DNA from 3 places in the Nostoc sp. C057 genome. Region 3 is predicted to be linked to each of the others. Evidence: riboswitches for the same ligand, from Rfam matches in the RefSeq annotation. Region 3 holds a riboswitch; each other region holds the start of a gene.
What was found. Region 3 has a riboswitch for cyclic di-AMP ahead of FD724_RS29790 (glycosyltransferase). Riboswitches for the same ligand answer to the same signal wherever they lie in the genome.

Region 1: linked by a shared signal. The riboswitch ahead of ntrB (nitrate ABC transporter permease) and the one ahead of FD724_RS29790 (glycosyltransferase) in region 3 are both predicted to bind cyclic di-AMP.
Region 2: linked by a shared signal. The riboswitch ahead of FD724_RS02220 (universal stress protein) and the one ahead of FD724_RS29790 (glycosyltransferase) in region 3 are both predicted to bind cyclic di-AMP.

The regions. Positions count from the first base shown of each region.
Region 1 is NZ_CP040281.1:531,851-535,134, reverse strand. Features, by position in the region: gene FD724_RS02205 (IS5 family transposase) at 1-330, shown strand, start outside; partial or broken gene FD724_RS02200 (substrate-binding domain-containing protein) at 551-895, opposite strand; gene ntrB (nitrate ABC transporter permease) at 982-1,833, opposite strand; cyclic di-AMP (ydaO/yuaA leader) riboswitch at 1,931-2,143, opposite strand; gene FD724_RS02190 (sensor histidine kinase) at 2,559-3,284, shown strand, end outside.
Region 2 is NZ_CP040281.1:536,909-540,192, forward strand. Features, by position in the region: gene FD724_RS02215 (ABC transporter ATP-binding protein) at 18-854, shown strand; cyclic di-AMP (ydaO/yuaA leader) riboswitch at 872-1,004, shown strand; gene FD724_RS02220 (universal stress protein) at 1,254-1,871, shown strand; gene FD724_RS02225 (SLC13 family permease) at 2,140-3,284, shown strand, end outside.
Region 3 is NZ_CP040281.1:7,026,709-7,029,992, reverse strand. Features, by position in the region: gene FD724_RS29795 (DUF1350 family protein) at 1-77, opposite strand, end outside; cyclic di-AMP (ydaO/yuaA leader) riboswitch at 1,062-1,276, shown strand; gene FD724_RS29790 (glycosyltransferase) at 1,438-2,709, shown strand; gene FD724_RS29785 (hypothetical protein) at 2,814-3,011, shown strand.

The DNA.
Region 1 (3,284 bases), 1.0 Mb from region 3:
GGAAAAATCCATGATTTTCGCTTATTTAAAAATAGTGGAATAAAATTTGGAGAATTAGTTAAGGTAATAGCGGATAAAGGCTATCAAGGAATTGCTAAAATTCATCAATTAAGTGAAACACCAATTAAAAAACCGAAAAGAAAAAAGTTGACGAAAGAACAGAAAAAATACAATCGGGAACTCAATCGATTAAGAATTGTTGTTGAACACGTAAATCGTCGTTTAAAGATATTTAAAATTTTGTCTGATAGATATCGAAATCGTCATCGACGTTTTGGGTTAAGATCGAATTTAATTGCGGGAATTTATAATCACGAATTAGCCATATAAATCGGATATAAATTGGATAAAAAAATCGAATTAATCCAATAACTTCAGTATTAATCAATAACTGAAGTGATGTTTACTGCCATCTTCTTGACTAGCGGTAAGCAAAGCCATGCCGTAGGCTTATCGCCAGATAATACTTGTTAGAAGAAAATCATAATCTCTTACTATTTTAATGTCCCTAAATTGAAAATAAAAATAACCCTTAATTATACCACAAAATATTTATGCAAGAGTTCTCATCTAGGCGACCAAAAATTAAACCGTCGCGGGAGGTGGCCCAGCTAGCCTCGCGGTTGAGTGTGACGTTCAAACCATATTTGTGGAAGAAGCCTTTTTTCCAGGCGATCGCAAATGGCGCACAATCATTAACAGGAACGTAACCAATGGTGAGATCGGATTTTTCTAGGTCTTGCGATCTAACTACTGGTTTTACAGCTAAAGCTTCTTCTGTTAGCCCTTTGGCGGATCTATCTCCTGAAATTCCACAGGAGGACAGCGCTATCCCGGTTGTGGTTGCTCCTATTCCTTTAATAAAATCTCGTCGAGTCCAGTTTATATCACCCATTTTTATAGCTCCATTGGTGATGAATTGCTCACGCAGAAGCGCAGAGTCTGGTTACATCTTGCTATTTTGATTACAATCAAATCTGGTTAGTTGGAAGTTTTCGGACGATGGGTTACTAATTCTTCGAGTTTGCCCACGGCGTAATCCAAAATTAATCCAGTTAAGCCAATTATGAACACAGCTAAAAACACTGAACTTAGGTTTAAACGACTCCATTCATCCCAGACGAAAAAGCCGATACCAATACCACCTGTAAGCATTTCCACGGCGACTATTACTAGCCAAGCTATGCCTAAACTAATTCGTAAACCTGTAAAAATATACGGTAAACTTGCAGGCCAAATTATTTTGGTAATCCGCCTCCAACGAGGCATTTCTAGCACTTGTGCCACATCTAAATAATCTTTGGGAACGCTAGAAACTCCTAAAGCGGTATTAATAATTGTCGGCCATAAGGAGGTAATGAAAATGACAAAAATGGCTGAAGGATCTGCTAAATTGAAAATTGCCAAGGCGATAGGAAGCCAAGCTAAGGGTGATACAGGTTTAAAAATTTGAATGATGGGATTGAGGGCTAGCATTGCCGGTCTGGACATCCCAATTAAAAACCCCACAGGAATCGCTACTACCGCACCTAACAAAAAACCCAGTAATACCCGGCGCAGACTTGCGATCAACAACCAACCAATTCCCAAGTTACCTGGGCCTCTTTGGTAGAAGGGATTTAAGATGTAGTCTAGATTAGCAATGAGCGCTTCTGGTGGGGTGGGCATTAATTCATCGTTGGCAAGTGCAATAATCCACCACAGCACAATTATTCCCAAGAATCCCAATACTGGTAAAATAAATACATCTCTGAGGATGACAGGTTTTGTCTTTTTCCACGCAGCTTGTGTTGCGATCGCTGCGATCGCAGCCAAATTTAGTTGAAATATCATTTACGACCTCAACAGATTTAAGTGCAGGTACAAGAAATCCGAGCAGTACCAGCCTTGGACACCGATGAGATCGGAACATTATAAAAATGCCGTCTCTTCAGTCTCCTCTCAATGCCTACGAAGTTAGCTGACGGGCTAGGGCTGAGAGATGCCCTTCTTTTTAGAGTGCTGAGTACCGAGTGTTAAGTGCTGAGTTAACTCTTCACTTATCACTTTTAACTCTTCACTTTCTATGAGATACGCCCCACAATTTGGTTCCTCCGCTCCAGCGTTATGCACTGTGACACGCTGAATTAGGCTGACTTACTCTAATGGATACTAAATTATGCACAATATAACATTGATGCTCGGTAAAAGCCATCTGTTCGATAATAAATATTGTTTATTTTAATACTGCAATTCGGCGCATCTCCTTGATTTTTGGGAATAAATAAAATTTATATTTTTAGTCTGTTGGAAGTTAATTCCTTGCATACAAAGCTAAATAATATAGTTGAGTCAAGCATTAATATTGTCACCCACTTGATTAATATTTCTTAATATTAAATATATTATACTTGAGAATTTTTATATACGGAGAGTTGATCGGCAAACAAACGAATATACAGAATGTATTTCTTTTGGTAGGTGAATTAAATTCTTAAACTTGGTAAAAGACCACTGCAATCGCTAAACTAATTGGATATGGCAGTTTGCTCATCTATCTCCTAGCTGAATTTAACATAATGGATTTTAGTCAAGTACTGGCTGAAAAAACGGACACCATCCTCGATAAATGGGTTACAGCAGTTCGCAAGGATAGACGGATTGAAAGTGCTGATGACCTATCTTATACAGCAGTAAAAGATCATGTCCCTGATGTTTTACAAGCAATGGTAACAGTGCTTTCAAAATCTCAGGAGAATGATATTGAGTCAATAGTTACTGCTAGTTTTCAGCATGGAGCTATTCGAGCCGAACAAGGCTTTGACCCAGCAGAAATTGCCAGAGAATATCATCTGCTGCGAACAGTAATATTTGATGCTCTACAAGCAGATTTATTAGAGGGAACACCTGTAGATATAATTCGTTCTATGCGTTTGATTGACGCTATCATAGACGAAGCGATCGCTCGATGTTTTAAGAGTTATGTTGAGGAGCGGTTGCGAGAATTACAGCAGTTGCAGTTATCACTAACGCTCCACAATGAAGAACTTACGCGCTTAATGAGCGCCAATCAAGAGTATCTTTCGCAACTAGCCCACGAATTGAAACATCCTCTAACTTCCATTATTGGTTACTCGGATCTGTTTTTACGCCAACAGCGACGCAAGACACAGATAAAAGACACTTCAGCTAATTTAGAACATATTGAGCGGGTATTACGTAACGGTAGACAATTACTCCACCTGATTAACGATGTATTAGAACTTTCACGCTATGAAGCAGGACAGATAAAACTTCAACTAGCA
Region 2 (3,284 bases), 1.0 Mb from region 3:
TTCGGGAGCCTTTGATGATGGAATATACCTCATTACCTATTAATACCCAGACCGGAGTTCTTCCCCGCACTGGATTTTTAGAAATTGAAAATTTAGTCAAGTCTTATCCGACACCTGATAAAGATAACTTTGTCGTTTTAGATGGAGTTAATCTAACGATTGGTGAAGATGAATATATTTCTGTAATTGGTCACTCTGGTTGCGGGAAATCAACCCTATTAAAGATAGTAGCTGGTTTAGAAAAAGCCACTTCCGGATCAGTTCGGCTTGATGGCAAAGAAATCCGTCAGCCAGGAGCCGAAAGGATGATGGTATTTCAGAACTATTCATTGTTACCTTGGTTAACCGTGCGAGAAAATATCCGGTTAGCTGTGGATGAAGTGCTAAAAAATGCTAATCGGGCTGAAAAAATTAGCATTGTAAATGAACACTTGGCAATGGTAAACTTGACGGCGGCAGCTGACAAATATCCTGATGAAATCTCTGGAGGTATGAAACAACGAGTAGGTATTGCCAGAGCCTTAGCAATTCGTCCCAAAATGTTACTGATGGATGAACCTTTTGGGGCACTAGATGCGCTAACTCGTGGTAAATTGCAACGGCAAGTATTGGATATTTGGGAAAATAATCGTCAATCAGTGATGATGATTACCCACGATGTAGACGAAGCAATTTATATGTCTGATCGCATCATCTTGATGACTAATGGCCCATCTGCTAGTATAGGAGAGATTTTAGAAGTTCCTTTTGAGCATCCACGCGATCGCGCAGCCATGCGAAACTCAAAAGAATATTTTGAACTCCGCAACCACGCCCTAAATTTTCTCGATCGATATTTTGCACAAGACGAGTAAATTAGATTATCATTTTTTTTAGTGGGTAGCCTAATTCAAATTCATGAAAGCTGGATTTGGAACGGAGGAACCAATGTTTGGGGCTAATCTTATGAGAGACACCTTCCAGTCTTAGCCCGTCAGCTAACTCCGTAGGCAATGGAAGGAACCCCCAAGACTTTGGCTGTAATACAGTTATTATTGGGGTTTCCTGGACTGATTTAAGATTTGCAATTTTGGTTATCGTTACTCAATCTAAAATCCAAAATTGTTCGACTGAGCGTAGCCGTACCCCTCCGGGGAAGCAAGCTACGCGTAGCGTTCCGCAGGAAAGTCCAAAAATCTAAAATTTGTCCCCCTGCTTCTTTCTCATTACTAATTCATTTCATTGGGAGAAGTAAAGCTGTGCAAATCAAGCCAATGTTAGCACGTCTGCAAAGTGCCACAGGTCGCAATGACTTAATTGAACAAATGGTACTAGTGCCAGAACCAAGAAAACCTTTCTCTAAAGAACCTCAAAAAGCAAAAGCAGTTAATTTAATTGTTGCTTATGACGCATCTCCTAACAGTCATACGGCGCTAGATATTGCTTTCTGGATTGCCCATCAAACGCGTTTAGCTACTAATGCAGAAGTCACTGTTCAAGCTGTTTATGTGGTAGAAGATAATCAAAGCAGTCAATATCCAAATATCTTGAGCTTTCCACAACAGCCTTCATTAGAATGTCAAATAAGTGAAGTATCAAAGTCTGTGACACAGGTATTAACTCAACCCAAATTGCAGACAGTGGTAACTCCCCTACAACAAGCAGATATAATTCTCTGGCAAGCCCGAAGTCTGGCTGAAGAATGGCAAGGTTCCTTCAAATCTCATTTGCGCTTTGGCAGCATTTCCACAGAACTTCACAAAGTTGTTGAATCAGAAGCCGCCGATATTCTATTTCTCGGTTGCCAATCTGTTAATCATCCGATGATTGAAGCATTAGGTTATAATTTTCCCTGCGCCGTTTTGGGTATTCCCAGTTGTATTGATGAATAATCGCTGTTTAAAATTTCATTGAAGAAGAATTCAGAAGTCAGAATGGGCTAAACGCCCCGCTACCGCTAACAGGAGTCAGAATCAAGACGCTCCTGCGTCGCTAACGCTGCGCTATCCGCTAGTCGTACAGAATCCATTCTGAATTCTGACTCCTGACTCCTGAATTCTGTTCGGTAATTTTTATCCAATTGTAATCATAAGATAAGTCACCTAAAACTAGGTGGCTTTTTTCGCTACTATGCAACCAATAAAACTTCAGGAGTAAGATGTGGACAACTGGCAAGCAATCCTTAGTGTAATTACATTTATAAGCGTCATTATTTTAGTGATGACGGAATGGGTACATCTCACCATCGCAGCATTATTGGGAGCATTATTATTAGTTTTTACCAACGTCATGACTTTAGAAGAAGCTGTTGGTTACATCGGCAACAGTCATGGAACACTCGGTTTATTCTTTGGAGTTATGGTGCTAGTACGGGCTTTTGAACCTACCAAGATATTTGATTATTTAGCAACTCAAATAGTACTCCTGGCTAAGGGACAAGGCAAGCGTTTATTACTCGGAATTGTGGCTATTGTGACACCTATCTGTGCAGTTTTACCAAATGCCACAACAGTAATGTTGTTAGCGCCTTTAATTCCACCAATGGCGAAGGAAGTCGGGATAAATTTTGTTCCCTTGTTAATTTTAATGGTATTTGTTGCTAATAGTGCTGGACTTCTTACTTTAGTTGGAGATCCAGCTACCTTTATTGTTGGTGATGCTGTGAATATCAGCTTTACAGATTATTTGTTTAAATTGAGTTTAGGAGGAGTAATTGCCGTTGCTATAGTAATTGCAACACTACCATTTTTATTTCGTAAAATTTGGAATACCCAGTTAGATAATTTAGAAGAACTACCACATCCACAAATCAATCATCCACGAGCTTTAAGCTTTGGCGCAGTTATAGTATTTTTCGTCCTGCTATTTTTTGTCGTTGGAGAAACTCTACCAGTTCCGGTTTCGCCTGCTGCCGCAGCTTTGTTAGGAGCAGCTTTAGCTTTGCTGTTATCGCACCATAGCAGAATCGATTCAGTTAACAATATTTTGCGGGATGTAGACTGGAGTACATTAATATTTTTTATGAGTATTTTTGTGCTAATTGGAGGGTTAGAAAAAACAGGTGTAATTAATGGTTTATCAGGAATATTGGCAGCAATATTAGGAAAAAATATTATCCTGGGTTCCCTGGTTTTATTGTTTTTTGTAGGTATATTATCCAGCGTAATCCCCAATATTCCTTTAGTGGTGGGGATGGTTCCCTTACTTAAACAATACATTGTTACTGTGGGATTAGCACCCACAGAAGTTCTAGCACAAGATTTTCAAGGGCAGTTTCCCCCAGAAGTATTACCGCTTTTTTATGC
Region 3 (3,284 bases):
CCTTTAGGCTGTGGATGCAGAGCAACCCAACTGTGAGAAACGGGTTTAAATCTCAGTTTTAAATTTGTATTAACCATGACTTAGCAACGAGTTCATCTCATTTTGATAGGTGTATATATGACTCATATCTGATTTTTGAACAAGATTTCAGATAAAACCCTGATAAAATAGGCTTTTCAGTCTCAGGATGTTTTCAGAAATCAAATCGGAGTCCTATACTTAATCTCCAAACTGATGTTGCTGCTTTTCGGATTCTTTAAAAAATATTTTCCCAAAACTGAGATACTCGGCTCAATAACATAGTAAAGGTTTGTACCTCTCAAACCATTTATGAAAGAGAGATATTACGATTCTCTAATAAAATTTACTTATAAGACTTCAAGGAGTTGATATCTTCATAGCCAGTATAAATATTGATATTGCCAAATTTAGATGATGCCACCTGGTCTACAAGCTGATGTGGCTATTACCTTAGCTAAGATTTTAAATTTGAATATTCCCCATCAAGGAGAACTTATAGGTCTTGTTTCAATACAGTTCGGATAAGCATTTTTCACTTTCCTTGTGGTCTGGGTAAAAGGGAAAGGATGTATTCAAAACCTTTTCCCTTTACCCTTTAACCGAACCGTATTGGGTCGTGTTTTACATGAATCTTTGGTCAAAGGAGTCAAAAAAGTTACTTTTAAATCTAATACTTTGACATCCCAACCAAGCACTAATGGATTAAAAATGATCCTGAAGTATCAAGCTGTTGGCTCAAATCGATATTTTGACGTTGCTGGTTTTCCTGGTTGGATGCTTGGTTTAGCAAAATAGTACGCCATTGCTATATTTAACTCTTGGAAACTCTCAAAATTATTTCATTCCCAGAAACTAAAGAAAATGTAGCAATCAACATCAGTAAGTATCTTTTTGAGAGCTTCTCAATAACACTAACTTTCCCCTACAGTCTGATTCTTCAAAGCTAGTTACAAAGCGCTTTGAAGTGATTAGCATCACCATTTTTTTGTTCATACTGTTGACATAGTTGATGACTAAAGGTTATAAAACTTTAAGAAAAATAAATCAGTCTGCCTAATCCACTATATTCCCAACAAACATTTGTAAAGGGTAAACCGGAGCGGAGGAACCAAACCTGGGGCGTATTTTGAAGAAAGTTAATAGTTAATAGTAAGGAGTTAAAAGTTACTAAACTCACAACTCATAACTTTCTTAAGAAGGACATCTCTCAGTCCTAGCCCGTCAGCTAACTTCGTCGGCATTGAGAAGAGACTGAACGAGCAGCATTCTTAACAAGTAATGCCTTGTTCTCGTCAGTGTCCTTTGGCTGGTAACTTTGCGGTTCGTTGTGCCTGCCCTCGGCCTTGAGAGAGGATAATAATATCTTGATTTCTGGCGTTTGAGGCAGGATTATTTGCCTTGAGGTGAAAATCAGCTATGTTCCAGAATAAGAAACATCGCATTGCCCTAATTTCTGTTGATGGCGACCCTGCTGTTGAAATTGGTCAAGAAGAAGCTGGGGGTCAAAATGTTTATGTGCGTCAAGTAGGTTATGCCTTAGCCCAGCAGGGTTGGCAAGTGGATATGTTCACTCGTCGTAGTAATCCTGAACAATCTGCGATCGCTCAACATAGCCCAAACTGTCGTACTATTCGGTTAAAAGCTGGCCCAGCTGAGTTTATCGGGCGAGATAACTTGTTCGACCATTTACCTGAATTCATCGAAGAATTCCAGAAATTTCAGCAGCGCCAAGGGTTTCATTACTCCTTAATTCATACCAACTACTGGTTATCATCTTGGGTGGGTATGGAATTGAAAAAGCAGCAACCCCTGATTCAGGTACATACTTACCACTCTTTAGGAGCCGTTAAATACAGAAGTATTGGTGATGTTCCCGTAATTGCAGCCCAGCGATTAGCTGTAGAAAAAGCCTGCTTGGAAACTATAGACTGTGTAGTTGCAACCAGTCCGCAAGAGCAGAAACACATGCGGGTACTTGTTTCTAGCAAGGGAAACATTGAAATGATTCCCTGTGGCACCGATACTGACAAATTTGGGGGAATTCAGCGAACTGCGGCGCGAGAAAAGTTGGGAATTGGCCCAGATGCCAAAATGGTTCTCTATGTTGGTCGTTTTGACCGCCGCAAAGGAATTGAAACCTTAGTAAGAGCCGTTGCCAAGTCTAGTTTAAGAGGTGAAGCTAACCTCCAGCTAGTTATTGGTGGTGGTAGCCGTCCCGGTCAGAGTGATGGAATAGAACGCGATCGCATTGCTAGCATCGTGACTGAACTCGGATTAGAAAATTGTACAACCTTTGCCGGTCGCCTAGATGAAACTGCTCTCCCCTTCTACTACGCCGCCGCTGATGTCTGCGTAGTCCCTAGCCACTATGAACCTTTTGGTTTAGTTGCTATTGAGGCAATGGCTAGTCAGACACCAGTCGTAGCTAGTGATGTTGGTGGGCTACAGTTTACTGTTGTACCAGAAGTTACAGGATTACTTGCACCTCCTAAAGATGAAGTAGCTTTTGCTGCTGCTATAGACCGCATTCTTGTCAACCCAGCTTGGCGAGACCAATTAGGTGAAGCGGCTCGACAACGGACAGAAATTGCCTTTAGTTGGTACAGTGTCGGATTCCGACTGACTCAGCTTTACACTCGTTTGTTGGCTCAAACTGCACCCAATACCCAACTCCGAATTGCAGCTTAATTTTTACAGCTTTGTGCGCGGAACTAATATCATCAGAGTGATTTTGCCGCGCCCAAATAGCCAACGACAAACTACTCAACCTAGTTAATTAGGAAGTCAGAATTATGTTGCATATCGGGGATTATGCTTTGCATCAAAGAACAGGGCAAATTGGTCAAGTTTTCGGTTATGGGCATGAGGTAATGGATGGAGTGTACATAACTACCCTCAAAGTCAGAGTGAGCAAGCATAAAGGAACTCGTCGTCAAAGCAGATTTCTCGAAGATGCTTACTCCAGATGGATACTGGCAGAGGCAGAATAAGGGACTTACAGCGAAAAAACATCCCATCTCCGAATATCACAACTGTGCGTACATACAAATAATTTGGGATAATTTATTTTTTGGAAGTCCCTAAACAAATAGATTTGTTTTTCTATTAAACGCAGAAAAACAAATCTAGTTGTCTATCGCAAAAGTTTTGATAGGTTTGTAGTAAGCACTTTAGTGCTTGAATATTTGAGGACTAAAGTCCTCACTACAAACGTATTTACCACTCATAACTAATGCGATAGACAAGTAGTAGCATTGTCAATT